One region of the Anoxybacillus sp. LAT27 genome, then DNA from elsewhere that is predicted to be linked to it. Evidence: riboswitches for the same ligand, from Rfam matches in the RefSeq annotation. Region 1 holds a riboswitch; each other region holds the start of a gene.

Region 1 (10,546 bases):
AAGTGTATCTTCCCATCCGCTTGCACAAGCCATTGTCCAAAAAGCAAAGCAACATCATATTGCATACAAACAACCAGAACAAGTCGAAACACGAACAGGAAGCGGTATGGAAGGAAAAGTCGATGGGATATGGTATCGTATCGGAAACGAAAGAATGTTTGATCACCAATTGTTTACCGAACAAATTCAACAAGATGCAGAAAAGTTAAAATGTGAAGGGCGTACGATTGTTTTTGTCGCAGATGAACAACGTATACTTGGTTTATTTGGTATCGCTGATGAAATACGTGAAGAGAGTAAAAAGATCATTCAGCAACTACACCGTATTGGTATTCGGCGCACGGTCATGTTAACAGGAGATCACGAAAAAACAGCTAAACAAGTTGCTAAACAAGTTGGAGTGACACATACATTCGCAAAACTTCTTCCGGAACAAAAAGTAGAAAAAATAAAGGAGTTAATGAAAACAGATATAGTGGCAATGGTAGGAGATGGAATGAATGACGCCCCTGCCCTTGCTCATGCTCACGTTGGGATCGCGATGGGGAAAGGAACAGATAGCGCCATTGAAACTGCTGATGTCGTGCTTATGCAAGATCATCTCGAGAAATTGCCAGAGGCGATTGTTATTGCCCGGCGTGTAAATCGCACCATTCGTTTAAATATCGCAATTGCCCTTTCGTTAAAGGCAACGGCGCTACTATTAACCATTCCAGGTTGGTTAACATTATGGATCGCCATTTTATCGGATATGGGGGCAACGATTTTTGTTAGCATACTGAGCTTATTCATTTTATGGGAAAAGCGCACGATTTAAAGTTGTGCGCTTTTCTAAAAAAAGGACATTATTCAGAAATATTAGAAACGTTGTTGATTTTTTCACCGTTTTTAGTGAAAATGAAGATAGAACTTTAACAACAAAGAGGTTGAATAAAATGATGCAAGCAATCGCTGTTATGGACCCGAACGGAAAAATTTTAGGAGCGGATGAACATTTTTTTCGCCATTTTTATCATCTTCGTGTGAATCGAGAGCTGTTAAAAAAGTTGATTCATGATGCACAACATGGTCGCATCGTTTCGTATGATATTTTGAAGGAAGATGAGCGTAAGAATATATATGTTCAAGCCACCGCTCTATGTAACAAAACAGGTATGCTACAAGCCATCGTTGTGACGTATCGTGACGCACCGTTTATTGATATGCGTCTCACTTCTTCTATGGCTTCAATGGCGTCTGAATTTACATTTATTTTATCATCAGAAGGTGAAATTACATACGTTTCACCAAGCGCTCAACACGTGCTAAAATGCGCAGAAGAAGTGTGTAACCATGAGTTGTTTTCTTTCGTTCATCATGATGACATCCCGCTTTTAATGGAAAAATTACATACGATTTACGCGACAAAAGAGAAAGAAACAACTGTTGAATGTCGTTGGCGAACACACAAAGGGCATTTCATATGGATTGATATGCATGCTCAGCCGTTACTAAATGAAAAAAATGAGATAGAACACGTGATTGTTGTGGCAAAAGATATTACAAAATGGAAATGTTGTGAGGAAGAACTGATCAAATTAAAACATTTCGATTCGCTAACTAATATTCCAAACCGCTTTTATTTTGAAACGTATGTGCAACACATGATTCAAAAAATGCGTCCATTTGCATTATGCTACATTGATTTTGACAAAATTAAGTGGATTAACGATCGTTTTTCATATCAAGCAGGGGACTTTTTTTTACAAGAGGCGGTTCGTCGCATTCAGCAACATTTGCAACAAGAAGACTTTTTTGCTCGCATCGGTGGCGATGAGTTTGTCATTGTGTTACATGATGTGAACAAAGAGACGATGGTTGCGCGCATGAACCATTTGCTTCAATCGTTTGTGGAGCCATTTCGATATAAAGAGCATGTCATCCAATCAGGTCTTTCTATTGGGGTGACGTTCTTTCCACAAGATGGTACAGATTTAGATACATTACTGAAACAAGCTGATCAAGCGCTTTGCTATGCAAAGGAACGAGGGAAAGGATATCACTTTTATCATCCGCAGCAAAATCGAAAAAGAATGATTGAACAAGAGTTACCGCTTGCGTTATTGAACAATCAGTTTTATTTATGTTATCAACCGAAAGTGTCGTTAGATAATAAATCAATTATGGGGGTCGAGGCGCTCATGCGTTGGACACACCCGACGCTCGGAGTGATCTCGCCATTAGAGTTTATCCCAATTGCTGAGAAAAACGGCTTCATTTTTGAAATTACAACATGGGTGTTAAAAGAAGCGTGCCAACAAGTAAAACAATGGAAAACTCATTTTCCGACATTAAAGCTCGCAGTAAACTTATCACCATTTTTACTCAATCGAAAAGAATTTGTGACGCATGTGAAAAATATTTTGCAAGAAACACAGTTTCCACCTAACTATTTAATTTTAGAAATAACGGAAAGCGGATTAATGGAAAACATCGAAACAGGAAAACATATTTTAACAGAGTTAAAACAGATCGGCATTCAAGTTGCGATTGACGATTTTGGTACCGGCTTTTCATCGCTTGCTTATATTCGCAATTTGCCTGTTTCATTATTAAAAATCGATCGCTCGTTTATTCGTGATATTACCGACAATTCGAAAGATGCAACGATCGTCGATACAATTATTCATCTCGCTAAAAGTTTAGATTTACAGGTGCTCGCTGAAGGGGTAGAACGCGACGATCAAGTCTCTTTATTACAGAAGATGGATTGCGATTTTGCCCAAGGGTTTTACTTTAGTCAATCGTTAGAAGCAGAAAAGTTACTTCAATGGCTTGAACAACATAATCAATCGAAAGAGGCGCTACATTAGCGTCTCTTTTCACGTTTTGTTCACATATATTTTCTTTTTTCTTCACAAATTTACATTAATGTGGATATATAAATGACAAACATGAGGACGGAGTGGACATGCGTAGCTTATTTTTTTTGCTCATAACGATCGTTACACTTTTGTTTACAAAAACGGTATATGGAGAAAAGATCGACGTACATAAACAGCTGCAACAAGCTATTGATGAAGCACATGATGGCGACGTGTTAATCGTGAAAAAAGGGATATACAAAGGTCCGATTATGATTCGCAAGCCGATTCATCTCATTGCTGAACCCGGAGCGGTAGTTGATGGGGAAGGAAGCGAATATGTTGTGACAATTCGTGCTCCTCGCGTTCATGTCGAAGGATTAACGATTCGCAACAGCGCATATGGAAAAGGAGCTGGTGTGCTCATTCAAAAAAGTTCACATGTTACGTTAAAACACGTACGTATAGAACATGTACATTACGGTGTTTATGTAGAAAAAGGAACAAATATCAACCTTTTAAACAATGTCATTCGTGGACGAGATATTCATTTCGCTCAACGAGGAAACGGTATTCACCTATTGAAGACAAGCGGGGTTGTTGTGCGCGAAAATCATATTTCACGTGTGCAAGATGGCATTTATTTAGATTGGGCTAAACATACAATGATCGAAAAAAACGAAGTAACGAATGCACGCTATGCCATTCATTTCATGTATGCTGAAGGCGGGATGGCAAAAGAAAATGTGCTCGCAGAAAATATTAATGGAATGATGATGATGATGTCCAAGCAGTTTACGATTGAACATAATACGATTGAGAGACAATTAGATTATCGTGGATACGGGGCGCTCATTTACGATAGCGAACATGTAGTGATGCACAACAATACATTTCTGTATAATAGCACAGCTTTATCGTTACAAAACGCACGTCATTGTCATGTAAAAGACAATGAATTTATCGGTAACTATCGTGCATTGCACAGCTTATATGAAAATCCCGATATCATTGTTGTGAAAAATGAATTTTTAGGAAATATGGAAGATGCACTTATCCAAGGAGCACCCATTGCATTTGATGATGGAAGTAAAGGAAATTATTGGGACACCTATCAGTTCTATGATTTCAACGATGATGGAGTCGGTGATACCCCACATCGCATTCGTTCTATGTATAGTCGACTGCTGCGGAAATGGCCAAGTGTGCAATTTTATTTTCAAAGTCCGGCGTTATCACTTCTTGATACAACGGAGTCATTTTTTACGCAAGCACAGGCGCAAGGGGAAGACCGCTTCCCACTTATACAAGTCGATCGCAATAAAAACGAAACAACCGAAAGATCGTGGAAACTGTTGCTGTTTGGAAGCATTTTATTTGTAAGCAGCTTGCTTATGATTGGATATGGAAGGAGAATGACACATGAAAAAAATTGCTAGCCTTTTCTTTGTATGTTTTCTCGTCGCATGTAGTGGAGCGAAAACGTACGAGCCTGAAGAAATTAATCCAGATATTGATGTATGTGTAGTTTGTAATATGAGTATAACAGCAGAACCATATGCTACAGAAATAATTTTAAAAGATGGAACGGTGCATAAGTTTGATGATATTGGGTGCATGATCGAGTGGATGAATAAAAGCAACGAGGACATTGCAAAGAAATACGTTCGCGATGTAACAAACGGGGAGTGGATTGAGCTTGAGCACGCTGTTTTTGTATACAATCCAAATTATTGGACGCCGATGAATTATGGGGTCGTTTCATTTGCAAACAAAAAACATGCCAAAGTATACATGGAACAAGAAGGAAATGGAGAGTTATGGACGTATGAGCAATTAAAAAAACATCGGTGGGGATTTGAACAATGAATACAGCGATAAAGTACCAATGGATGATGATGATTCGTAGCAAATGGCTTATCACTTTTGCCGTTTTGTTTGCCGTTTTATCATCAACTGTGATCGCAAGTAGCGGACACGAGGCATCAGGAGTATTTACACGTTCGACCGCGGCTTTATTAAATTTGTCCCTTTTGCTTGTCCCACTCGTTGCTTTATTAGCAGGTAGTTTGTTTATTGCGGGGGAAAAGGAAGACGGCCGATTATCGCTTATATTAACATATCCGGTTTCCACTCACTCTTTAACGCTTGGTTTATATGTGGGGAGCTGCCTATCACTATGGACAGTTGTTGCGCTCGGGTATGGAAGTGCAAGTATCGCTCTTTTTGCAACAGGAGGGACGTGGTCGACGTTTGTTTTCCTTTCATTTGTATTCACCATTGTATTAACAAGTATTTTTTTAGCGATTGCTTTATTCGTTGGACTTGTTTCCTCTAATCGTTTACAAGCTCTCGGTATTAGTTTATTTATTTGGGGGTTTTTCGTTTTATTTTATGAATTTATCGTATTATTTTTGTTATCAATTGTTCCAAAGCAATGGACCATTTTTTTATTTGCTTTATCTATCATATTGAATCCGGTTGAACTCGTGCGTGTTTGGACCGTGGCTGCTCTGAAAAGTAGCGCACTATTTGGTCCGCAATTATATGAATGGTCAAAATGGGCAGAGAGTGCAAGTGGCCAGCTTACATTTATTGCAATCGCATGCATATGGATCATTGTGCCGTTGTTTTTAGTAAACGTATGGATGAAACGAGGGAAACGTTATGCTTGAAGTGAGACAATTGACGAAAATATATAACGAACAAAATAAAGTAGAAAACATTTCTTTTTCTGCTCAAGAAGGACAATGTTTAGCGTTATGCGGCGGTAACGGTGCAGGAAAAAGCACGATTATTAAAATGCTAATCGGACAGCTCCCACCAACGAAAGGAGACATATATGTAAACGAACAACCAATTCAAAACAACGACAAGCAATGGTTTTCGTTTATGCCGGATCATCTTCAATTTCCCCCGCTTTTAACAGGTTATGAAGTGTTATCTTTATTTGGACAATGGCAAGGAGCAACAGACGAGCGGGTGAAACAATGTTTAGATGTTGTCGGACTGACGAATGATCAACATAAGCAAGTAAGGATGTATTCAAAAGGCATGCAACAGCGGCTCGCTTTTGCGCAAGCGCTCTTAGCGGATGCCCCATTGCTTATTTTAGATGAACCAACAAACGGTTTAGATCCGTATTGGGTATGGGAATTTAAACGACTTATTCGTTTGGAAAAGGAAAAGGGAAAAGCTATTATTTTTTCGACACATATGCTGTCAATAGTTGAGGAAATTGCAGATACTGTCGTATTTATTCATCAAGGACAAATGCTTATATACGATTCGGTTTCCGCGCTTTGTCAAGATGGAAAATCGTTAGAGTCTATATTTTTTGCACAAATTTCACAACATATGTCATACTGAAAAAGTAAGCAAATATTGCTTGCTTTTTTCATTCGAAGGGGGAGGTAAAGTGTTAAAATTATACGTCATTCGTCATGCTGAAACAGAGTGGAATGCACAACAGCGCATGCAAGGATGGAAAGACTCGCCTTTAACTGAAAAGGGAAAAAAACAGGCAGCACTTTTACACGATCGGTTTCGTACAGTCCCATTTACTGCTGCGTATTGTAGTCCGAGCGATCGAACAAAAGAAACAGCACAAATTGTTTTAGGGCAACGTCATGTGCCAATATATTTTGATGAACGGCTACGTGAAATTCACTTAGGTGATTGGGAAGGGAAAACAATTGCAGAAATTGCGCAATCCGACGAGCAAAATCATTATCATTTTTATCATAACCCAGATGCATACAAGCCGATTATTGGCGAGACGTTTTTTGATGTTCAACGTCGAGCTATTGCTACGATCCAACATATAGCTGAAAATCATTCAGAAGGTCATATTCTTATCGTTACACATGGCATGGTGATTCGCACGCTTCTTGTATATTGGAAACAACAAACGCTTGCGGAGTTGTGGAAAAATAGCCGTGTATACGGTACGAGTGTGACGATCGTATCGTTTGACGGGGAAAAGTGGGACGTGGAATGCGAGTCGGACATTTCACATCTTAAAAGTGAGCTGACACATTTATGAGAAAATGGGCTATGTTTTTTACGGCAATTGTCTTTATTGTCGGTTGTACATCGCAAAATAAAGAGAAAACATTTGTTACGACAGTAGAATATGTTGTTGATGGGGATACAGTAAAAATAAAAAAAGATGGCGAAATTGTAACGGTTCGTCTACTAAATATCGATACCCCCGAAACGTATCGCGAAAAACAGGCGTATGGCGAAGAGGCAAAACAATTCGCTAAAGACGTTTTGCTTCACAAAAAAGTGACAGTTGAACTAAGCGCAAAAGAACAACCGTACGATCGTTATGGTCGATTGCTTGCGTACATATGGTTAGAAGATGGAACTTTATACCAAGAAAAAATTGTACAAGAAGGGTTTGCGCGTGTTGCTTACGTATTTGAACCGGACACAAAATATGCAAAAAAATTGTATAAAGCACAAGAAAAAGCGAAAAAAGCAAAAAAACGAATATGGAGTGTCGATGGATACGTGACAGAAGAAGGATTTAATATGAGTGTATGGTTAAATAAAGCTTCGTAAATGTGAAAAGGGCTGGATGAAACAGCCCTTTTAATGTGCGAGCATCGCTTGCATATCTTCTTCTACATTACCGATGAGCTTGAGACCGAACATGTCTTGCAATACGTGTAGCACGCCTTCAGAAATAAAGTGCGGTGCTTTCGGTCCAATTCGAATGTCTTGAATGCCTAAACTAAACAATCCGAGTAAGATTGCAACTGCTTTTTGTTCAAACCATGAAAGAACGATGCTGACCGGTAACTCATTGACTTCACAGCCGAATGCTTCCGCAAGCGCCATTGCAATTTTGACAGTCGAAATCGAGTTGTTGCATTGCCCTAAATCAATATATCGTGGAATGTTCGTGCCAGGAACAACCCCGTAGTCGACATCGTTAAAGCGGAATTTCCCACAGGATGTCGTTAAAATGACAGTGTTTTTCGGTAACGATGTAGCTAACGTGCGATAATATTCACCGCCTTTTCCAGGAGCGTCGCAACCTGCGATAACGAAAAAGCGTTCAATTTTTCCTTCTTTTACAGCTTGAATAATTTCTGGTGCAATTTGAATTACAGTTTCGTGATGGAAACCAGTCACTAACGTTTCATCCGATTCAATGTTTGCTTCTGGAAGTTGTAGCGCTTTCTCAATTAACGGCGTGAAATCATCATTTTCGATTTTTTGCACATGTTCTAATCCGGCTACATCGTATGAAAACATGCGATCAGCATATGAACCTTTTATCGGCATGACACAGTTTGTTGTCGCTAAAATAGCACCAGGGAATTTTTCAAATAGGCGACGTTGATCGTACCATGCTTTTCCGACATTTCCTTTCAGATGTTTATATTTTTTTAATTGTGGATAACCATGTGCTGGGAGCATTTCGGAATGTGTGTAAATGTTAATTCCTTTTCCTTCTGTTTGTTTTAATAGTTGTTCAAGGGCAAATAAGTTATGTCCTGTAACGAGAATACATTTTCCTTCAATTCTATTTTGCGTTACACGAACAGGTTGAGGAATGCCAAGTCGTTCTGTATGTGCTCGATCGAGTAGTTCCATTACGCGAATGGCTGCTCTCCCGACTTTCATCGCCATGTCTATATGTTCTTGTACGTTAAAGTTAGAGTTTGTTAACGTCATATATAACGCTTCATGTGTCGTTGTATCAACGAACGGATCGGTATACCCAAGTTGATGGGCATGCGTGCGATATGCTGCAATTCCTTTTAATGCAAATACGATCGTATCTTGCAAACTTGCAATTGTTTCATCTTTCCCGCAAACTCCAACAACAGTACATCCCCCTGTTGGTGTTTGTTCACATTGATGACAAAACATTATGACCCCTCCTTTTCTTATTGACACTTTAACAATAGGAGAAAATATGTACGTCGTAAGTGATACATATCACACTTTCATACAAAAATATGAACGAAATTTGACAATAATCCATATTGAATCAAGAGAAAGAATGTATTAAAATGAAAGAAAATTGAATCAATCAAACTACTAGGGGTGCCGGATGGCGATGGCTGAGAGGAAAACGCGCAATCAGTTTTCCAACCCTTTGAACCTGATCTGGTTTGTACCAGCGGAGGGAAGTAGGCTATGTTTTCGATATGCAAACTAGTCGATTCTGTCCGACTAGTTTTTATTTTTTAAGGGGGAATGAATGATGAATGTAGGACAATGGTTAATGCGTGTTAGAAAGGAGTCACCACTCGTACATAATATGACAAATGTCGTGGTGACCAATTTTGTTGCGAATGGTTTGCTTGCTGTAGGCGCATCTCCTGTTATGGCGTATGCAAAAGAAGAAGTAGCGGATATGGTTCGGTTAGCTCGTGCTTTAGTGTTAAACATTGGCACGCTAAACGAAACAGACGTAGAGGCGATGTTAATTGCCGGAAAAGCAGCAAATGAGGCAAACATTCCTGTCATTTTCGATCCTGTTGGAGCTGGTGCGACAGCGTACCGCACCGAAACAGCCAGACGTATATTACGTGAAGTAAACATTTCGATTTTACGTGGGAACGCATCGGAAATTGCGAGCATTGCGGGTGAACAAGTACGTACAAAAGGAGTCGATGCAGGGGACGTTCAAAGTGACCTCGTGGATGTAGCGAAAAAAGCAGCACTCATGTTTCGTTGTGTAGTCGTTATAACAGGAAAAGACGATATAGTAACCGATGGAGAACGTATTGTAATCGTCTCAAATGGTGATGCGATGTTGACGAAAGTAACAGGGACAGGTTGTTTGTTAAGTTCGGTATTAGGTGCATTTGCAGGTATAGGAGACGATATGATGATGTCATCAGTTGCTGCCCTCGCTTATTACGGTGTGGCGGCTGAAAAAGCAACCAAACAAGCAAAAGCACCTGGTTCTTTTCAACTTTCTTTTTTAAATGCTTTACATGAAACGAGTGCAGAAGAAGTTGATCAATACGCGCGTATTCAAGGGGAATAAATGATGAGGCAGAAGCTATCGTTGTATTTCGTTATGGGAAGTATCGATTGTACGAAAGATCCGCTCGCTGTGCTTGATGAAGCAATTAAAGGCGGTATTACAATGTTTCAGTTTCGCGAAAAAGGAAAGGGGGCGCTTACGGGAATTGAAAAATACCGCTTAGCCGAGAAATTACTTGAACGATGCCGAATGTATAATATTCCTTTTATCGTGAATGACGATGTCGATTTGGCCCTCGCTTTACAGGCAGATGGCGTTCATGTCGGTCAAGAAGACGAAGTAGCTGAACGCGTTCGCGATCGCATAGGAGATAAATATTTAGGCGTATCTGTTCACAACTTAAATGAAGTAAAAAAAGCGCTTGCTGCTTGCGCCGATTATGTTGGATTAGGCCCGATTTTCCCAACTGTTTCAAAAGAGGATGCAAAGCAAGCATGTGGACTGACAATGATTGAACATATTCGTGCCCATGAAAAACGTGTTCCACTCGTTGCGATCGGTGGAATTACAGAACAAACAGCCAAACAAGTGATCGAAGCGGGTGCAGACGGAATTGCTGTCATTTCGGCCATTTGCCGTGCTGAACATATTTACGAACAAACAAAACGACTATATGAGATTGTCATACGTGCAAAACAAAAAGGCGACAGGTGATGTCGTCTTTTTCCTTTGTTCTGTGCAGGAT
Region 2 (10,546 bases), on a different contig from region 1:
CTGTTATTGTCAACTCCATATCGTGTACCATGTCTAGCTGAAGCTGTTTCATTGTCGTTGTCAGCGTTCCACGCACACAAATGTTTACTTTTAACTGTGGATTGGCCTTCGGGTAAATAAATTGAATGTTAGCTTTATATGCCCCACTACTTTCTTCAATAAGCCAAAACATAAATTCACTATAAAAAGCAGGGATATATCCTAATTTTTCCCCTTGTTTCGTCAATACGACAACCGCTTTCGGATCTTGTTCATTTGTCGATTCTAGTTGAAATATCACATCGTCCCCTACTTGCAACCGATCAAGTACTCGTTCCCCTTCATAATATCTCCATCCAGCAATGTAAAAATCAAAGTCAAACTCATTGCCGTATACATAAATGGGTGGTACAAACTCATACGTGTCCGTCGCCAGTCTTCCACCAGTAGCACGCAATAAATCCATATTTGTATAATCATCGGATAAGCCGTGTGCCCCTAGAATTTCTTGAAAATCCGGACGACGACGATTCAGGAAGACGTCTTTCAAAAGGACCAAACAAACGCTCGGATACATAAACTTTATTTACATCTGGGAAAGCTAAATGTAGATGATATCCGTTTTTTAATGCTTCGATAACTCCTCTTCTCTTTGCATGCTTCTCATAATAAAACATGTATTTTCCTTCATGATGCACTAAATTGCCTACATGATATCGCTGACGAGTACGTTCATTTTGCCAAATAAGCCAAAGCACAAAAGGTCGAATCATGTTTTCACCTCCGCAGATCAAAATCTTCCGCAATCGTAAAGAATAAATCACCGCCTTCGTAAAACTCTGCATTAGCAACAACGAAATTTTCCAGTAAACAACCTGTTAAACCATTATAAATTGCTAAATGTGCCTTCATTGTATTTATCCCTATCAACTCCCCTAACTTTGAGGCAACAACTTCTGCCCACGCTTCTCCTGTATTTTCTTTCGGAATTTTAAACAAATATCGTTTTTCGTTATGTGGACTAACTAACCAAAACTTTTGTCTTGTTCCAGATGCTTGCCTTTTATCATCTTTTTCCCAATGGCTAACGTCTAGTATATTCACAAACCCCATCCCTTTTTGACCACTTATCTTCTAAATAAAAACATAATTTTCTCCTTTACTTCGTCATCCTCACCAAAAATCCTGCCCATGCAAAAAACACCAGGGCCCCCTGGTGCTCTGGTGCTAGCAACATGTTTGTTTGTCGTCTTCGCAACAATCTTCTTGCTCTTTGCAGCAGTCCTCTTTCCCCTCGCAACAATCTTCCTTTTTCTCGTCATCTTTAACCTCAATAATTTGCACATCGCAACAACCTTTTTCTTTTTTCTCAAACAATTTTTTAAACATACGAATCTCCTCCATGTTTTATATGATGTAAAACAAAAATCCTGACAAAGTCGCCATCGAGATGACCGAGGCGATGAACGCCCAAACGAGTTTCTTATGAAAAATGCTATGCAGTAGTGTAATCTCTGGTAAACTTGCGCCCGCAGAGCTAATCATAAGCGCCATGAATGAATACGCCGATGCCAGCCCCGATGAATAAATATACTTTACAATATTTTTATTATGTGATAGATTGTTCTTAAAGTTCATAATTTTTCATCTACTAGGGGAGTCCAATAGCTTGGACTGAGAGAAGAACGCGCAAAAGTTCTTTGACCCTTCGAACCTGATCTGGGTGATGCCAGCGTAGGGAAGTAGATGGTGCAAGTGTTGTTTGCTTGTGCTATTTGCGGACAAAATCAGGTTCTCATTACGGAACCTGATTTTTTTTACGTGTTGGCATGACTCCGACAAAAACAAAAAAGGAGAGAATGTCGATGAACAATTTATTTTCACAGATGCATTTCCCTGCAAGTAAAAAAGTGTATGTACAAGGAACACGTGAAGATATTCGTGTTCCAATGCGTGAAATTCAACTAACACCAACAAAGACAGAAACATCCATACGAGAAAATGAACCGATTCGAGTATATGACACAAGTGGACCGTATACAGACCCACTTTTTAACCCGAACATTCATAAAGGACTACCAAAATTAAGGGAAAAATGGATAGCAGAACGTGGTGATGTAGAAGAATACAATGGTCAAACACCTAAAACGAAATTGCCTTTCGAACGAAGACCTCTTCGTTCGAAAAAAGGAAAAACGGTCACCCAAATGCATTACGCAAAACGAGGGATCATTACACCTGAAATGGAATTTGTTGCGATACGTGAGCAAATGGATCCAGAGTTTGTTCGTCAAGAAGTGGCGGCAGGACGGGCAATTATCCCAGCTAACATTAACCATCCTGAAAGTGAACCGATGATTATAGGGAATAAATTCCACGTTAAAATTAACGCAAATATCGGGAATTCAGCTGTGACATCCTCGATGGAGGAAGAAGTTGAAAAGATGCTTTGGGCCATTCGTTGGGGTGCAGATACGATCATGGACTTATCAACAGGAAAATATATACATGAAACAAGAGAGTACATTATTCGAAACTCACCTGTTCCCGTAGGTACTGTGCCTATTTATCAAGCACTAGAAAAAGTGAACGGTGTTGTGGAACGTTTATCATGGGACATTTATAAAGAAACGCTCATTGAACAAGCAGAGCAAGGTGTCGATTATTTTACTATTCACGCTGGGGTGCTACTTCGTTACATTCCATTAACAATTAATCGAACGACAGGTATCGTCTCACGCGGAGGTTCCATCATGGCGCAATGGTGTTTAGCGCATCATGAGGAGAACTTTTTATACACTCACTTTGAAGAAATTTGTGAAATTTTAAAAACTTACGATATTGCCATTTCCCTCGGAGACGGATTGCGTCCTGGATCGATCGCAGATGCGAACGACGAAGCGCAATTTGCCGAACTACAAACACTTGGTGAATTGACAAACATTGCATGGGAACATGATGTTCAAGTGATGATTGAAGGTCCAGGACATATTCCGATGCATAAAATTAAAGAAAACGTTGATAAGCAAATTGAAATTTGTCATGGAGCACCTTTTTACACATTAGGTCCAATCACTACTGACATTGCGCCAGGATACGACCATATTACATCAGCCATTGGAGCAGCGCTAATCGGTGCTTACGGTACGGCTATGCTTTGTTATGTCACACCAAAGGAACATCTTGGACTTCCGAACAAAGAAGATGTACGCGAAGGTGTTATTGCCTATAAAATCGCCGCCCATGCGGCTGATTTAGCAAAAGGGCATCCTGGTGCACAAAAACGAGATGACGCTTTATCAAAAGCTCGATTTGAATTTCGTTGGAACGATCAATTCAACTTATCTTTAGACCCTGAACGCGCACGTGAGTATCATGATGAAACATTGCCAGCCGAAGGAGCAAAGCTCGCCCATTTTTGCTCTATGTGCGGTCCAAAATTTTGTTCCATGAACATTTCACATCAACTTCAAAAAACTTTGCAAGACGAAGGTATGAAAGAAAAGGCAAAACAGTTCATTGAACAAGGAAAATCATTATATACAAATGCCGTGCAAGTTGAGCGCTAGCGCTCAACTTGTGCTCGTTTAGTATGATAATGTTAATCTAAAACAAGTCGTGCACATGCTCCGTTCATGACACCCCAATCCATACGTACATAAAGAAAAAAACAAAAATCGCTGTTAACACTGTACCTAACAATGTTTCGTTATGAATATCACGGCCTTGGTGCAATTTCTTCAACAGCAATGCCAAATTAAAAAACCATAAACCTGCGATAATCGGTAAAACCACAAAGCAAAGGTAAATCATTCACTCATCCCCCTTTTTCCTCATTATAACAAATGCATGCACGATCACTACAAAAAAAGACAGAAGTCCACCGACTTCCGCCTTTTATGTTTATGCAATTTGAAGTGGCATATTTTCTTTTAGGCCAAGCGTTTCAGCAGCGAGCGTTTGGACATCGCGTAAAAGCGCTTCGTTTTTCATTAGCGATACGCCATATGATGGGATCATCTCTTTAATTTTCGCTTCCCATTGTTTCATTTCATTTGGGAAGCATTTTTCAATGACTTCAAGCATGACATGAACAGCCGTTGAAGCGCCTGGTGATGCACCGAGTAAAGCAGCAACGGAGCCGTCATGGGCGGCAACAACTTCCGTACCGAATTGAAGCGTTCCTTTGCCACCTGCTTCTGTATCTTTAATGACTTGCACGCGCTGACCAGCGATAATAACATCCCAATCTTCGCTTTTCGCATTCGGGATAAATTCGCGCAATTCTTCCATGCGTTGTTCTTTTGATAACATGACTTGTTCAATTAAATATTTTGTAAGCGCCATGTTTTTCGCCCCTGCTGCAAGCATCGTCAACACGTTGTGCGGTTTGACAGACGTAATTAAGTCGAATATCGACCCGTTCTTTAAAAACTTTGGTGAAAACCCAGCGAACGGTCCAAATAATAACATTTTCTCATTGCCTATGAATCTCGTATCTAAATGTGGGACAGACATCGGCGGTGCACCAACTTTCGCTTTGCCGTACACTTTCGCATGATGTTGAGTAATGATATCCGGATTGTTGCACACCATAAATAGTCCGCTTACCGGGAATCCACCGATTCCTTTTCCTTCAGGGATACCTGACTTTTGTAGCAAATGTAGGCTTCCGCCACCTGCCCCGATAAAGACGAACTTCGCTGTATGAACGTCAACTTCCCCAGTCGCTAAATTGCGCACCTTTACTTCCCATAAATTGTCGCTTGTCCGTTTCATATCTTCAACATGATGTTTATAATATAAATTGACATGCTTATGTTCTAAATGTTCAAATAACATGCGCGTTAAAGCTCCAAAGTTCACATCTGTCCCTGACTCCATGCGCGTGGCAGCAATCGGTTCTGTGACGATGCGGTCTTCCATCATCAGCGGAATCCACTCTTTCAATTTTTGCGGATCGTCAGAAAACTCCATCCCTTTAAATAACGGATGATTAGCCATCTGCTCAAAGCGCTTTCTTAAAAACGCGACGTTTTCTTCTCCCTGCACAAAACTCATATGTGGGATTGGCATAACAAAGTCCTTCGGGTTGCGAATGTGCTTATTTTGAACGAGATAAGACCAAAATTGTAGCGACTCCTGAAATTGTTCGTTAATTTTAATCGCTTTGCTTATATCAACTGATCCGTCCGCTTTTTCCACTGTGTAGTTTAGTTCACAAAGTGCCGCATGTCCGGTTCCGGCATTGTTCCATTCGTTCGAACTTTCATCTGCTGGTTGATCAAGTCTTTCAAACACCGTAATTTCCCACTCTGGCGCTAACTCTTTCAACAATGTCCCTAATGTCGCACTCATAATCCCCGCACCAATTAAAATGACATCTGTTTTCATCATTGGACCCCCTAAATCCCATCGATTCGATCAAAAACCTCTCCGCATTTATTATAACACATTTAAATTATAGTATGTCACTATTATTCTACATGATTACAAACATGTTAATATAATTAAATGATTACAAATGCACTTACATATGTTCGATAAAAAGAAACAATATTCTTTTTTTAATGATTTTACAAAATGATTTGATATTTTTCTAGTTCAATTCAAAAAAAAACGAACGAGGTTATCCCTTGTTCGTTTTACTCAGCCAGCGCTTCTTGTGTACGAATAAATTGATCGTAAAACGCTGCAAGCGATGTGTAGACGTACGGAATGAGCCATAAAAGTCCGATCCCGAACGTTATAATCGAGAGTAGCCCCCAGCCGATGAAGCTCAAATATAACAAAAATAGTTTTCCTTTATATCCTTTCATTCGTTTTTTACTTTCGCTAATCGCTTGAAGTGCACCGTATTCGGGATGATCTTTTAATAAAAAGAATGTTTGTGAATAAGATAACGATTTAATAATTCCAGGGATAATAAGTAGCAAACTCCACAAAAACACAAAAATACCAAATAAAACAGACGTGCCAATGAGTTTTAATGATAACTTCCCATCTTGATATACTGTAAACATTGGAGAGATTCGGACAGGTTCATGACGATACACATCTAAAAATACCCAATACACAACAACACTAAACGGAATGAGCGCAAGTGAAAGAAGCAGACTGACGATCGAAACAGATGTTGGCACGTTTTCTTGTTCAATCCATACGTCCCATCCTCCACTTAATACAACCTCAACTACCATAGGGAAAACGATGGTCACGAACGCATAAACAAGCATAAGAAGCACGGCACTGCCCCATTTTCCTTTCAACGCTTCCCTTGCTTCACGCCTTAACAATGATAATGTCATATGATAAAACCTCCTTTTACGTGATCGCACTTACACATATAGTCTATGCGCTTTTTACTCTAACATACTTATTTGAAAAATGCTATTGATCTTTTAGTAAATGAGATGAATATTTTCTATGTTTTGTATATAATGGGTGTATCCATTATAAGGGAGGAAAAGCAAATGAAAAGCATCAAACCTGGCCGTGGACCGTCCATGCAAGGATTTATCGGCAGTATCGCCACCATTTTATTCGGTATGTTTTGGACGTTTATGACTTTTTCTATTACGAAAGATTCTCCCATTCCAGGGTCACAAATCTTTCCTTTTTTCGGATTCGTTATCATTGGTATCGGTATTTTTCAAGCTGTGTATCATTATAAAAACGCTACAGGGAAAGAACGGATGTCGATCGTCGATATTGTAGAAGAAGACGAGGAAAAAGATCCGCTCAATACTCGTTTCGGTCATATCGAAGGAGAAAAGTTTTGTCCACACTGTGGAACGAACGTACAAGCAAACTTCCGCTTTTGTCCATCTTGCGGAAAAGCATTATAAATCCAAGTGATACGCGAGAATAAGTAATGAATAAAAAGTTCGGCGCCTGCCGAACTTTTTTACCCTCTTTTTCCCTTTATAGACCTTGTCAACCACACAGCACCAGAATACAGCAAAAACCCCAAGCAACGTGCCGAGCATCACGAGTTGAAATACAATGTCCCCGATGTACATAAAATCAACTCCTTTTATTTCCATTATACTTTATTTTTCATATACGAGCCATGTTGGTTTGTTAATTTTTGCTGATAAACGAACGTATCTTTATCGCTCGGATTTTTATTGCCTCCGAACATAAAGTTGCCTAAGCTATAAACAATCATTTTTCCTTTATATTGTTCAATGCCTTGAATGACGTGCGGATGATGACCAACGACAAGATCTGCCCCACTATCGATCGTAAATCTTCCTAACGATGTTTGCGTGCGATTTGGTATATAGCTTCGCTCTTCACCCCAATGAAAATGAACGAGAATAATTTGTGCCCCTTGCTTTCGTAGTGCGCGAATGTCGGTGACAATTTGCTTTCGTACTGCTTTGGTGTCACTCCATCCTTTATAACCGAGCGTGCCGATTTTTACTCCTTTAACTGTTTTCATTAAAGGTATACCGTTCCCAAAATAGCCGATATTCGCTCGCTTTAGCGTTGCAATTGTATCCGCATATCCTTTTTGTCCATAGTCGAACGTATGATTATTCGCAAGATTCACTCCTTCAATACTTGCGCGCGTTAAAATATTGACATACGACGGATCACCTCGAAACCGAAACTTCTTCTCCGCTTTTTGCGTGGCGTTTGTTAATGTTGTTTCCAAATTAACCGTTCTGAATCTCCCGACGACTAAAGTCGCGGGGTTCTTGCGTACAAAAGGGTTTCTCGTACACCTGCGTGCAGAACTCGCCCTTGCTCCGCAAGACTTTCATGGGCAAACACCTTGGTGGTGCTTTCCGCCCTGTACGCCCGATTCAAGACGTTGGATTTTTCTTCTCTATAAGAGTAGTATACCATCTTTGACTGCGTCAAAGCAATCGGTTCATCCCATGTCTGAAGACGGGCTACGCCCTGCTTGGGCTTTCTCCGATTGTTCTTTGTAAAATCATCTTGCTTAAAAATCGGCTCAATGTATTTCGTAAAAAAAGCAAGACCATTTTTTTTCGCTTCATGATCAAATGAATACGTATAGCCATAGTTATCATCGCGACCGAGCGTGACGTCCCCGGCAACGCTTAATGTAATGCTCGTTTCTCCTTGCGCCCAAGCAGGATGGGCAAATAAAAACAGAAAAATCCATAAACACATCCATATCTTTCTCACTTTTTCCTCACTCCCCTTTGTGTATATAAATTTTTTCTACACATGGAGGAAAAACCCTTTTTTTATTTTATTTGTTGATGATTTAGAACATAGTTTTATAAAAATAGATAAAAAATGATTGTAGATGTTGTAGCAATGGCTATGCCTATGAGCGTTTCGTACGGAAGCAATGTAAGGCGCTCTTTCGTTGACATATGTACACTCGCTGCGGTGATATGAAAAAAACTGCCGTGCGGTAAATGATCGAGCACTGTTGCCCCCGCATGTACCATAGCTGCTCCCGCAAGCGATGGGACACCCGCTTCAACTAACGCTTTTCCAAACACGTGGCTTGCGACAGCTGTCCCCGCCGTTGTAGATGCAGTAATGCCTGACAATAATGCACCAGCTAACGATGCCATGACATATGGCGGAAACCGTAGCGATTCGAGCGTATACATAAACGTTTGGTGCAAAGCGGAGTTCGCAATTACACCTGCTAGCGTTCCAGTACCAAGAAGCATGAATACAACACCGCTCATTTTTTCCATGCCTACGCGTAGAAACACGTTCAACTCCCTCGTTTTATTCATAACAATCACACCAATCACTGCACCAGTCGGCAAAGCGATAAGCGGATCCATTGACACACCAAAGAGCGGACGTGACAATAAAAGAATCATCGCAACACCGGGAGCAACGATCGCTTTTTGCCATGGAGGTGTTTCTTTTTCAACCGTTTCAATTTTTGGCATATGTTTGTCATCACCCCGCCACCGTTTTGCAAGCTGGTACGTGACAAAAAGACCAATCACCGCCGGTGCGATGCCTGCCATCATGAGAGAGGAAAGAGGGACATGAAATGCCTCAGCAGCTGCAATCGTATTCGGATTAGGAGAAATAATATTCCCGGCTTTCCCCCCACCAATTAATGCAAGCAATATAGCAAAACGCGACACGTCAAGTCGATGTGCCATCGCAAGCGCAACAGGTGCAATCGTCATAATGGCAACGTCAACAAACACCCCACACGCTGTTAACATCATCGCTGCAACACATAGCGAAAATAGCGCATATTTTTCTCCGCATGCTTGCATAAGCTTTTCCGCAATTGCCATAGCTGCCCTAGAATGTATCAATACACCAGCAAGCACGCCAGCCGCTAAAACGCGCAAAATAGACGGGATCATCTCTTTTGCCCCATTCATCATTAGCCAAACAGCCTCATCGATGGAAGCTCCCCCTAATAAAGCACCAATAAACGCTCCGCCCATCATTCCATACCCCACCGGCACATTTCGTAAAATAAATACAACAGCTAGTAGAAAAGCAGCTATCGCTCCAAATGTGTTCAATTTGATCCCCTCCAAGTATACAATCTATAAACATATCATGATGTAACGTCATTTTTTTGTAAATATATCACAAATAACATAAAAACTGTGTAAAAATTTTTAAAAATACATACAGATGTATTGTCATCCGTATATACATATAGTATTTTTGTAATAGTCTTTTTGTCGGAGGTGACATATGTATTGTTCAGTGTAACAGGACGTTTTTTACTTATTTCTATCGGAACAGGTGTTATGATGGGGCTCGCTTTTCCGATCGTCGCTAGCTTTTTTACAATATACAAACATCCGTCATACGCTACATACTTTACACTTCTTTGCGTCGGAGCAGGCATCATCGTTGGGCTAACTAGTTTTTTCGTCGGAAAAGTAACGTTAATTCGCGCGATGAAAGAGATGAACAAACAATTTGAAACGATTGTACAACGTGGGGATTTAACGTCTCGACTTACTTTAAAAAGCAATGATGAAATCGGGCGCATCGTCGCCAATTTTAACGTCGTATTAGATACGCTTACCACGATGATTTGGCGCATCCAACACGAAGCACATGAACTTGATGGAATCGTTTCCACCGTCTATCAAGATATCCGTCATTTAAGTAAACAACTTGAACATATTTCATTAGCCACAAAAAATGTGTCTGGAAATGTTGATGAGACCGCTGCGTTTGCTGAGCAAATGTCCGCCACATCAAAAGAGATTGAGCATGCTGTTCAACAAATGATGCGAACAATGAAAGAGGGAGAACAAAATGCTTCGTCGATTCGCCAACAAGCTGTGAACATCCATCACATCGTAACAACATCATCAAAAAAATCAAGCGATCTGTTGGCAGAAACAAAAATAAGATTGGAAAAAGCAATCGAAGCTTCACATGTCGTAACAGATATTGAGTTATTCACAAATACGATTATGAATATCGCCAAACAAACAAATTTACTAGCCCTCAACGCCTCAATTGAAGCTTCTCGCGTTGGAGAACAAGGAAAAGGGTTTGCTGTCGTTGCAGAAGAAATTCGCAAGTTGGCTGAACAATCACAACAAGCGGGTGAAAACGTTCAGCACGT
Region 3 (10,546 bases), on a different contig from region 1:
ACTCATTTTGTACGTGCGGTTCAATTTGCGCCACTTCATCAGCCGTTAACCAACGGACGTGTGTTGATTGAATACGCCTCCAAAATTCATAATGTTCCGTTAATTTTTCGTACTCTTCCATCGTTGTTGCCAGTTTTAACATTCCTGTTTCATTCCAATGGACGACTATATGCGTTAACTCATACAATTCAGCGAGGACGTCTGGAAATATCGCTTGACTCTTTAAAGCAAGCGGAATGAGAGGATGATCTGTCGCAAACTCAGAGTGCGCACCGAGCATTCCGGCTGCGGCCGATGATGCTTCTTGTGCGAGCGCACCACGTTCAATAACGACAACTGACGCTCCTCTTTTCGTTAACTCAAAAGCGATGCTGCTGCCAATAATGCCTCCCCCAATAATTAAAACGTCCATGTATTCGCCCCCATTTGTTTCCGATATAGTTGAACCATATACAGCGGATCATCCGCGTCAAATACAGTAGACATCACCGCAATCCCTTTTGCCCCCGCCATGAACACATCACGAACATGAGAAGGTTTAATGCCTCCAATAGCAACGACAGGAATGCATATGTAACTCGCCAACTGCTGCAACGATGAAAGCCCGCGCGGCTTCAAGCCTTCTTTACAATTCGTTTCGTATATATGTCCGAAAACGACGTAGTCCGCTCCTTCGTCTTCCGCTTGTTTTGCTTCTTCCAACGTATGAACGGATCGGCCGACACGCAAAAATGGAAACTTCTCTTTTATTCGTTTAGGCGCCAAACTATGATGAGCGAGCTGAACGCCGCCAACGCCATAAACGACTGCGACGTCCACTCGATCATTGACGATAATTTTTTGTGCTGGAACGTCTGCTTGAAGCAGTTTTTCCACAATCATGCTAATTTCTTTCGCTGAGCGATGCTTTTCACGAATATGAATGTAATCAACATATGAATGGACGAGCGATGAAATATGAACAAACGTATCCATCGACTGATTGCCTGTTGAGATGAGATGGAACTCTTTCATACTTACCGCACATCCTTTATCGCCACGTATGGGAACACGTCCGCAACGTAATATCCAGCTGCAACGATAACGCATATGACGATAAGTAAATAAATGTCATATTTCCCCATCGTCACTTCATAATAAAACGTCCGTGTTCGTTCATTTGTAAATCCTTTTGCTTCCATCGCCACCGCAATGCGCTGAGCGCGGCGAATACTTTGTGATAAAAGCGGGATCGCATATCGTTTCACCAATTCAAGTTTGCCACGAAACCCTTTCGCTTTGGCAGCCCGTCGCACCTTTAGCGCTTGATGAACCGTTTGAAATTCTTCTAACATGATCGGCAATAAACGAATAGCTGCTAAAAAACTATACGCATATTTCGGTTTCACTTTCGCTTGTTGCATAAGCGAGTAAAATAAAAGCACCGGCTTTGTCGTGAGCGCAAACATTAATCCGAAAATCGCAAACAAAAGCGTACGAAAGCCGAGGTGAACGCCGCGGTAAAAACTTTCTTCGGTAATATGAATCAGCCCCCAATGAAACCACGTCGTCTCCCCTTTTCCAAACAAAATCATCGACGACGACGTAGAAATGAAAATGAACAAAAACGGAGCAAAAAATAAAAGCATATGCTTCATCCGATAACCGCTAAACAACATAAATAAGGCGGTAAATCCGATCGTCCAGTTGATGAGTACGTTCGGATTATGGACAAAAACAATCACAACAAACATCGGCAAAAAGAAAAGCAATTTCGCTGTCGGATTCGTTTGATGCAACCATGTTTCGCGATGGTCAATGCCCCATCTCATCCTATTTCACCTCGTACAAGCATTCGCGGTGCAATCATTTCATCAGCGACAATCTTTCCGCTTTCAATGACCCATCGTCTTGTCGCGAATTCAGACACGATACGTTCATCGTGTGTTACCATGACAATTGCCTTTCCTTGTTGTCGATACGCTTCAAGCCATTCGAGCAGCGCAAACGTATTTTTTGCATCTTGTCCGAACGTCGGTTCATCAAGAAGCAATAGGCGATGTTGCTCCGTCACCGACGCAGCAACACTTAGTCGTCGCTTTTGCCCGATCGACAATTGGTATGGATGTAAATGCCGTTGCGCGCTTAAATGAAACCGTTCGAGCAGTTGCTCCACTTCCTTGGCTATTTCATGCTCTGGACGTTTTTCAAGACGGAAAGAGTACGCTAACTCATCATCTACACGATTTGTAACAAATTGAAACTCGGGGTTTTGGAACACAAAAGCAATGTTGTCATATAACAATTCTTCATGTTTGACAAGCTCTCCTTGCCAATACATATCGCCTTCTGTTCGAATAAGTTTCATTAAGCTTTGCAACAACGTACTTTTCCCTGCACCGTTTTCCCCTGTAACCGCAATCCATTCACCCGCATGAATCACTAACTCGTCGACCGCTATTTTTTCTTCTTTTTGTCGAAAGCCGCGAAGCGACTGTACATGTAAAAGAACATCCCCATGTGCATACGGTTGTTGCGCTGTTTTTGGCTTTTTATACGTTTCCCACACGTCTGGATGCCAAATCCCTTGTTCTGTAATAAACGAACGATACGTTGAAAAAATTTCATTCGTTCCGCCGTCAGCGATGATCTCACCATATTCGTTAAATAAAATGATGCGCTCGACAAAATTAACAATGTGATCAATTTTATGTTCAACAATGACAACGGTTCGATCCTCCGCCACTTCTTTTAACGTTTCCCACACCGCTTTTGTTCCTTCTTCATCAAGAAGTGCTGTCGGTTCGTCTAAACATAACACATCAGGTTCAAGCGCTAAAACTGACGCAATCGCTAACCGCTGTTTCATTCCTCCAGATAATGTTTGAATCGGTACATGAACGTGCGGAAGACGAAGGCGCACAAGGCGAAGCATGTGCGCTATTTTTTCTTCCATCTCTGCACGTGGCACACCGAGATTTTCGAGAACAAAAGCCATTTCTTCATCAACATACGGCATACAAAACTGGGCATCGGGATCTTGAAACACATAGCCTACACGATTTGGAATGTGCAGTTTACTCGCTTTCATCGGCACATCGATCGAGCGCGGAATAATGCCCGCCATCACTTGCAAAAGCGTGGATTTTCCGCATCCCGATGGGCCTAAAAGCAACACTTTTTCTCCTTTTTTAATCGAAAGCGATACATCGGTAAATAACCGCTTTTCTGCCCCCGGGAATTTTAAGCGCAATTGTTCGATATGGATCAATGATGTCACCTTCTATTTATCAAGCGAGTCGTAATCTTCTTTTGTCGTCGGACGCAACAATTGCGTCACACCTGTCGCTTCGAGCGCTTTCACAAGCGAATAAGCAAATACGCCAGCAATGATGATCGCTCCAATGAAACGCGCACCGATAAATAACGTTAAATTCCACCATGCTAATTGGTCGATATATCCTTTGTAAAAATCAAGCACTAATGAAGCGATCGTTGAACCAACCGCTGCAAGCGACACAACCGCCACATCAAAACGTTTATAGCGGAAAGCAGCGAAAACAAGCTCGGCGAGCAACCCTTGCACAAAGCCGTAAAATAGCACCTCAAGCCCCCATTCAGAACCAGCTAAAAACTCTCCTGATGCCGCAGCCACTTCCGCAAGTAGCGCCACTCCTGGTTTACGAATTAATAAATAGGCAACAGTTGCCGCAATGAACCACATGCCATAAATGAGTTGATCAAGATGAAGTCCAAGCGGTTTTACCGCATAGTAAAGCGGTCCCCACACTTTATACACAATCCCAAACACAATCGCCACCACAACGGTCGTTAATACGTCTGTTAATTTAAGCCCTTTCGTTTGCATAAACATCCTCCTCTTCAATTGGCCAACGTTCTAATTTGTACGCCATGTCCCAAAATAAATATTCATATTGACTGCTGATCACAAAGTGTTGCTTCATCCGCTCTAACTCTTTTTCGCTAGCTGTTTTTGCGATGTCGTTTAAACGCGCAATTTGTTGTTCGACAAGCTGTTTGAACCAGTCAGAGCCGTACGCTTCAATCCATTGTGCATAAATTGGATGATTCGGCTTACAATGTTTTAACCGCTCACCAATTTCGTAATACAACCAATAGCACGGTAAAATGGCAGCTAATACATCGCCAAAACGTCCTGCAAACGACGCGCGATACATGTGGGACGTGTACGCATACGCAGTTGGAGCAGGAACAAACGACGCCTTTTCTTCTTCTGTAATGCCGAGCTCTTTCATAAACGTTTCATGTAAACGAAGCTCAGCTTCATACGTACTTTGCGCATGATGCGCCATGCTTGCGGTCGTTTGTAAATCATCAGCCATCGCCCCGCCAAGCGCTTGCACTTTTGCAAAGTGTGTCAAATAATATGAATCTTGTAATACATAATAACGAAAACAACGTAAATCAAGTGTTCCTTCCCCGAGCTCCTTCACGAACGGATGATGAAAGCTCGCTTCCCAAATCGGATCGACAGCTTTGCGCAACTGCTCTGAAAACAACATAACCTCTCCCCCTTAAGAAAAATAAAAAACCACTTTCTTTGCGCAAAGAAAGTGGTTGTAAACGATGGAAATTAATAAAAGACACACTTCGCACCGTTTCCACTTCCCTACGCTGGTATGATCCAGATCAGGTTCTAAGGGTCTCAAAGGCACACTTTGATCTCAGCCTATCTAAAGGCCCCCCTAGTGGAATCATTTGCATCATTCACTTTGTCACTAATATTAGCATATTTCATGGAATTGTCAAATATTTTTCTCCACCATTTGCGCGCATCGTGTTCTTCCTGTATGCTAAAGTAGCGAATATATAGTCAGGAGTGGGATGTATGGCAAATGTATTTTTAAAACGAAAAAGAAAAAAACGGCTCGAGCTTGGACATCCGTGGGTGTTTCAAAGCGAAGTCGATTATATTGAAGGAGATTTTGAACCGGGGGATTTCGTCAACGTATATAACCATCAACGTCACTTTTTAGCGAAAGGATATATTAATCCAAAATCACAAATGATCGTGCGCGTGTTAACGCAAAATCCAAACGACGAATTAAACGCGCAATTTTTTATGAACCGTATTCGTCAAGCATGGGCGTATCGCGAACGGATGATTCCGGGCGTTCGTTCATGTCGCGCCGTTTATGGAGAAGCTGATTTTTTACCTGGGCTCATCGTTGATAAGTACGAAGATGTGCTCGTTGTGCAAATTTTATCGCTCGGCATGGAAAAAAGAAAAGAATGGATTTTACAAGCGCTTCTTGACGTTTTTCAACCGAAAGCGATTTATTTGCGCAACGACGTTCACGTGCGCGAATTAGAAGGATTAAAACAAGAAAAAGGATTTTGGTACGGCACGTGCGATACGAACGTACAAATTGAAGAAAACGGCGTGAAATACATTGTCGATATCGAAAACGGACAAAAAACAGGATTTTTCTTCGATCAACGTCAAAATCGTGCTGCCATCAAACCGCTGATTACAAGCGAATCAACCGTGCTCGATTGTTTTACGCATACAGGTTCATTTATGTTAAACGCCTGCTTATACGGAGCAAAACATGTGACCGCTGTCGATATTTCTGAACATGCGATTGAAACAGCAAAGCGAAACGCAGAGTTAAACGGATTTACAAATGTGGATTTCGTCGTTGCGAACGCGTTTGACTACTTACGCGAATGCGTACAACAGGGGAAAAAATGGGATGTCGTCATTATTGACCCACCAGCGTTTGCAAAATCCGCTCATGCGGTGCCAAAGGCGCTTGCCGGCTACAAAGATATTAATTTAAACGGCTTAAAGTTAGTGAAAGACGGCGGCTTTTTCGTGACGGCAAGTTGTTCGTATCATGTGCATCCAGATATGTTTCAAGCGATGGTTACAGAAGCAGCGTTTGATGCGAAGAAAATTTTACGTCAAATTCATTGGAGCGGTGCAGGATACGACCATCCAAAACTACTTGCCGCCGATGAAGGCAATTATTTGAAATTTGCCATTTACGAAGTACATTCACGTAAGTAACAGGTTGGCTCATGCCAACCTGTTTAAAAATGGACAAAATGATTGTGCACACATGACACAAAAACAGGGTATACTATAATTGAAAACGCTTTCTAAAGAGGTGATGACAATGGCATTAAAAACAATTTGTCCAAAATGCTTCGGAAAAAAGAAAATGAAAATTTGTTTATCGCTTTATAAAACATGCTCACTATGCAACGGGACAGGGAAAATTCAACAAACACCAACGAAACGAATTAGTTAAAAAGCACTTCGCACAAATCGTTCATGCGAAGTGCTTTTCGTTTATGCGACCGCTTTTCGTTGTTTTTTTTTCGCTTGCGCCCGCAAAATTTTTGCGGATAAATAAATACCCGTCCCTGTTAAAATAATAATTGAAATGGCAGCGGCATCGATGATAAGGCGGTTCCAAAGACCAAGTTTGCCAACATGAATAGCACGCACAAATGAGGCAAATTTATTGACTTCTTTTTTCACAACTGTACCGTCTGGCGCAATCGTCACTAACGTCCCGTCTTTATCGTTCAACCGTACCATATACATCCCATGATTCATCACGACACCAACTTCATCCATGGAAAACGCACCGGATTCACTCGCTTTTTTTACTGCATCGATCATATTTAACTGCGCATGTCCACCTCCATCACCATGCGCATGTTCATGGCTACCATGCGAATGTCCACCCATGCCCATTAACCAACGCTCAGTCAACAACAATCCTGTCACCGCTTCCAAAAGTAAAAAAACCGAACAAATGAGTCCAATCCATAAATGCAAATTGCGCGTTTTTTTCATCTGTCTTCCTCCAACTTCACTTATGTTTTACACATGTAAATGTAAAATACGAATTTGCGAGAAGTTTGAAAAGTACGTGAAAAAAATGTGAAAATCCCCTTTTCCATGTCGGAAAAGGGGATTTTCATTATTTCACCAAATATACACGCGCTTCATACGGACGCAATGTAAAGCGTGTCGCATGTTTATGCGGTTTTACATCGTAGTTTGCTAACACCAATTGCTCGCTATTTAATTTCAATGAATCGTAACGATACATTGTTTTTCGGTCTGTTAAGTTCACGATGACGATCGCTTTTTCATCACCTAACGTGCGCGTATATGCGTAAATTGCTTTATGGTTTTCTAATATTAAATCGTATGTTCCGTAAACAAATACGTCATGTTGTTTACGGAGTTGAATCATGCGTTTGTAAAAGTTTAACACAGAGTTCGGGTCGTGCAACTGTTTTTTGACATTAATTTGTTTATAATTTTCATTCACACCAATCCAAGGTGTTCCTGTTGTAAATCCGGCGTTTTCATCATCAGACCATTGCATCGGCGTGCGTGAATTGTCACGACCGTTTTTCCAAATCCATTGCATCACTTCTTCATGAGAACGCCCTTTAGCACGTTCAATACGATAATAATTTTTGATGGCGACATCATCATATTCATCAATCGTTTCAAATCGGACGTTCGTCATGCCAATTTCTTGCCCTTGATAAATAAACGGCGTTCCTTGCATAAGGAAATATAATGCCCCTAATGCTTTGGCACTTTCAACAAGATATTGTTCGTCATTTCCCCACGTCGACACCGAACGCGGTTGGTCATGGTTTTCAAGGAATAGTGCGTTCCAGCCAACACCTTCTAATCCTTTTTGCCATTTCGTTAATACACGTTTTAATTTCCGAACATCGACACCGCCATCTGTTCCTTTTTGCCAAAGTCCAAGATGCTCAAACTGAAAAATCATATTAAAAATGCCGTTTTCTTCACCGACCCAATCTTCTGCCTCCTCGACCGTTACTCCGTTCGCTTCTCCAACTGTCATAATGTCATAACGCGCAAACGTTTGCATTTTCAACTCACGAAGATAGTCCATAATCCCTTCTTGATTCATATGTCCGTCAAATGAAGGGACATAGTCAAGCCCTTTTGGATTCGGTAAATCAGGGAGACCTTCTTTTTTCTTAATGTGTGAAATCGCATCAACACGAAACCCATCAATGCCTTTATCGAGCCACCAATTAATCATGTCATATAACGCACGACGAACATCTTCATTTTCCCAATTTAAATCCGGTTGCTTCGTTGCAAACACATGCAAATAATATTGATCCGTCGCCTCGTCATATTCCCAAGCAGAACCGCCAAAAATGCTTTCCCAATTGTTCGGTTCTTTGCCGTTTTTTCCATCGCGCCAAATGTACCAATCACGTTTAGGATTATCCCGTGATGAGCGCGATTCAATAAACCAAGGATGTTCATCACTCGTATGGTTAATGACGAGATCTAAAATAACTTTCATGTCACGCTTATGAATTTCTTCAAGCAATTGATCGAAATCTTCCATCGTCCCGAACTGCTCCATAATGTCTTGATAATCACTAATATCATAGCCATTGTCAGCATTCGGTGATTTATAAATCGGACAAATCCATATGACATCGATTCCAAGGTCTTTTAAATAGTCAAGCTTTTGGATAATCCCCTGTAAATCACCGATGCCGTCCCCGTTTGAATCCATAAAGCTTCTTGGATATATTTGATATGCAATCGCTTCTTTCCACCAAGCTCTTTTCACGCCAAATCCTCCTCAATCCATTCAGCATAAATCGCTTTCAATATTGTTTACTCTTTCATGTTAATATACAAACAGCTTTGTTGAAAGAGGAAGTTGCACTTTTTCATAAAAAATTTCGTTTTTATTGTGCAAACGGTTTAACTGCGAACAAAAATAAGCAACGATTCATCATCGTTGCCTATTTTATACTTATATTTTTATTCCATTTCATTCACTTTATTCGTTCGATTGGAAATCGTAATGCGACCAATAAACATTGCAAAAATAAAGCCGATGCCAACGAAAATCAGTCCATACAAAAATACATCGCTTAACGCATCAACAAGCGTTTGTTTTAATACAGGCACAAACATTTGTTGCATTTGTTCAGGAATTTTTTTCAACGTATCCGGATTTAAAATGACGGAATATACGCTTTGCGGGTTCGATTCAACAAGTTGCTTAAATGAATCTGTCATCGCTTGCGCTTGCGCTGGCAATTGTTCTAACAACGGAAGAAACTTCGCTTCTAATAAATCTTTCGAACGATGATTCATAATCGCCCCTAACAACGTCGCCCCAAATGTTCCTCCAATTTGCCGGAAAAACTGGCTCGATGATGTTACAATGCCGAGCTGCGACTTCGGAAATACTTCTTGCAACGCGAGCGTAATAACTGGGTTGACGAATCCTAGCCCAAAACCGAGCGTCGCCATAAATGACATCGCTGTCCATTTATTCGTATCGACATCCATCGTTGACAATAAGAAAAAGCCAAGCGCCACAAGCACCATCCCAACAATCACTTGCGGGCGAACACCAATTTTTTGTACAAGTCGTCCACCGATCATACTTGCGATAATAAGCGCAAACATCATCGGAAACATCATCGTTCCTGATTCTGATGGGCTCATGCCAATAATGCCTTGCATAAAGAGCGGTACAAACATAATCGCTCCAAACATGCCGACAGACATAAAAAACCCGACGCTATTAAGCACAACAAACGTTTTATTTTTTAATAAATGAATCGGCATAATCGGCTCTTCTGCTTTTCGCTCTACAAATACAAATAAACTAAAGAAAACGACCGAGCTAGCTAGTAAAGAAATAATTTGCCACGATAGCCAATCGTATTTATCGCCACCGAACGTTAAGGCAAGCAACAACGAAACAACGGCTACAACCATCGTAAACATGCCTGCCAAATCAAGCTTTACTCGTTCAGCGACGCGATGATTATGCAAACCGAGCGAAATGAGAACAATGGCTAATATACCAACAGGAAGATTAATGTAAAATACCCAACGCCAATTTAACGAATCCACAATCCATCCACCAACTTGCGGACCGAGAATAGACGCTAATCCAAATACGCCACCAAATACACCTTGCCATTTCGCCCGCTCTGCTCCCGTAAATAAATCACCAATGACGATCATCGCCATCGGCATCATAATACCTCCACCAATGCCTTGAATGGCTCGGAAAATAATAAGCTGATTCATTGTGTCCGCCATGCCACATAGCGCTGAGCCGATAATAAAAATTGCTAACCCTGTAACATAAATCGACTTTCGTCCAAATAAATCAGCGAGTTTCCCTGCAATCGGAACGATCGTTGTCGATGTGAGCATATATGCTGTTGTCAGCCAAGCCATCATACTCAACCCACCAAGTTCGCCAACAATGCGTGGCAACGCTGTCCCAACAATCGTGCCATCTAACGCCCCAAACAACATCGCAACAAGAAGCCCCGTAATTAAAATACCTCGTTTTTGTTGTATATTCGCAATACTTGTTTGTATCGCTGCTTGTTCTTTCATACGTCTCACTTCTCCTCTTTTTCGTTTATCGCAGCAATTTTTTCGATAATATAGACGAACTGTTCAAGCTCATCAAATTGTAATTGGCTTAAATAACGCTCAATAATTTTTCTTCGC

Evidence for each region. Region 1 has a riboswitch for thiamine pyrophosphate ahead of thiM (hydroxyethylthiazole kinase). Riboswitches for the same ligand answer to the same signal wherever they lie in the genome.
Region 2: linked by a shared signal. The riboswitch ahead of thiC (phosphomethylpyrimidine synthase ThiC) and the one ahead of thiM (hydroxyethylthiazole kinase) in region 1 are both predicted to bind thiamine pyrophosphate.
Region 3: linked by a shared signal. The riboswitch ahead of tenA (thiaminase II) and the one ahead of thiM (hydroxyethylthiazole kinase) in region 1 are both predicted to bind thiamine pyrophosphate.

Annotation. Positions count from the first base shown of each region.
Region 1 covers NZ_JAIWYK010000076.1:21,607-32,152, forward strand. Annotated here, with positions in the region: gene LD028_RS07860 (heavy metal translocating P-type ATPase) at 1-817, shown strand, start outside; gene LD028_RS07865 (sensor domain-containing protein) at 936-2,852, shown strand; gene LD028_RS07870 (right-handed parallel beta-helix repeat-containing protein) at 2,951-4,282, shown strand; gene LD028_RS07875 (nitrous oxide reductase accessory protein NosL) at 4,266-4,712, shown strand; gene LD028_RS07880 (ABC transporter permease) at 4,709-5,518, shown strand; gene LD028_RS07885 (ABC transporter ATP-binding protein) at 5,511-6,212, shown strand; gene LD028_RS07890 (histidine phosphatase family protein) at 6,262-6,888, shown strand; gene LD028_RS07895 (thermonuclease family protein) at 6,885-7,412, shown strand; gene hcp (hydroxylamine reductase) at 7,443-8,732, opposite strand; TPP riboswitch at 8,896-9,011, shown strand; gene thiM (hydroxyethylthiazole kinase) at 9,067-9,861, shown strand; gene thiE (thiamine phosphate synthase) at 9,862-10,515, shown strand.
Region 2 covers NZ_JAIWYK010000068.1:38,249-48,794, reverse strand. Annotated here, with positions in the region: partial or broken gene LD028_RS06285 (HIRAN domain-containing protein) at 1-752, opposite strand, end outside; gene LD028_RS06280 (HipA domain-containing protein) at 757-1,083, opposite strand; gene LD028_RS06275 (hypothetical protein) at 1,207-1,368, opposite strand; partial or broken gene LD028_RS06270 (permease) at 1,387-1,533, opposite strand; TPP riboswitch at 1,623-1,737, shown strand; gene thiC (phosphomethylpyrimidine synthase ThiC) at 1,845-3,548, shown strand; gene LD028_RS06260 (hypothetical protein) at 3,613-3,792, opposite strand; gene mqo (malate dehydrogenase (quinone)) at 3,883-5,373, opposite strand; gene LD028_RS06250 (DUF975 family protein) at 5,625-6,287, opposite strand; gene LD028_RS06245 (zinc ribbon domain-containing protein) at 6,453-6,827, shown strand; partial or broken gene LD028_RS06240 (CapA family protein) at 7,031-7,657, opposite strand; partial or broken gene LD028_RS06235 (CapA family protein) at 7,918-8,127, opposite strand; gene LD028_RS06230 (GntP family permease) at 8,238-9,482, opposite strand; gene LD028_RS06225 (methyl-accepting chemotaxis protein) at 9,660-10,546, shown strand, end outside.
Region 3 covers NZ_JAIWYK010000422.1:39,664-50,209, reverse strand. Annotated here, with positions in the region: gene thiO (glycine oxidase ThiO) at 1-412, opposite strand, end outside; gene tenI (thiazole tautomerase TenI) at 400-1,014, opposite strand; gene LD028_RS11150 (energy-coupling factor transporter transmembrane component T family protein) at 1,017-1,811, opposite strand; gene LD028_RS11145 (ABC transporter ATP-binding protein) at 1,808-3,259, opposite strand; gene LD028_RS11140 (ECF transporter S component) at 3,263-3,853, opposite strand; gene tenA (thiaminase II) at 3,828-4,523, opposite strand; TPP riboswitch at 4,611-4,718, opposite strand; gene LD028_RS11130 (class I SAM-dependent rRNA methyltransferase) at 4,850-6,034, shown strand; gene LD028_RS18025 (hypothetical protein) at 6,144-6,278, shown strand; gene LD028_RS11125 (PepSY domain-containing protein) at 6,320-6,832, opposite strand; gene LD028_RS11120 (glycoside hydrolase family 13 protein) at 6,960-8,624, opposite strand; gene LD028_RS11115 (MDR family MFS transporter) at 8,822-10,429, opposite strand; gene LD028_RS11110 (MarR family winged helix-turn-helix transcriptional regulator) at 10,435-10,546, opposite strand, start outside.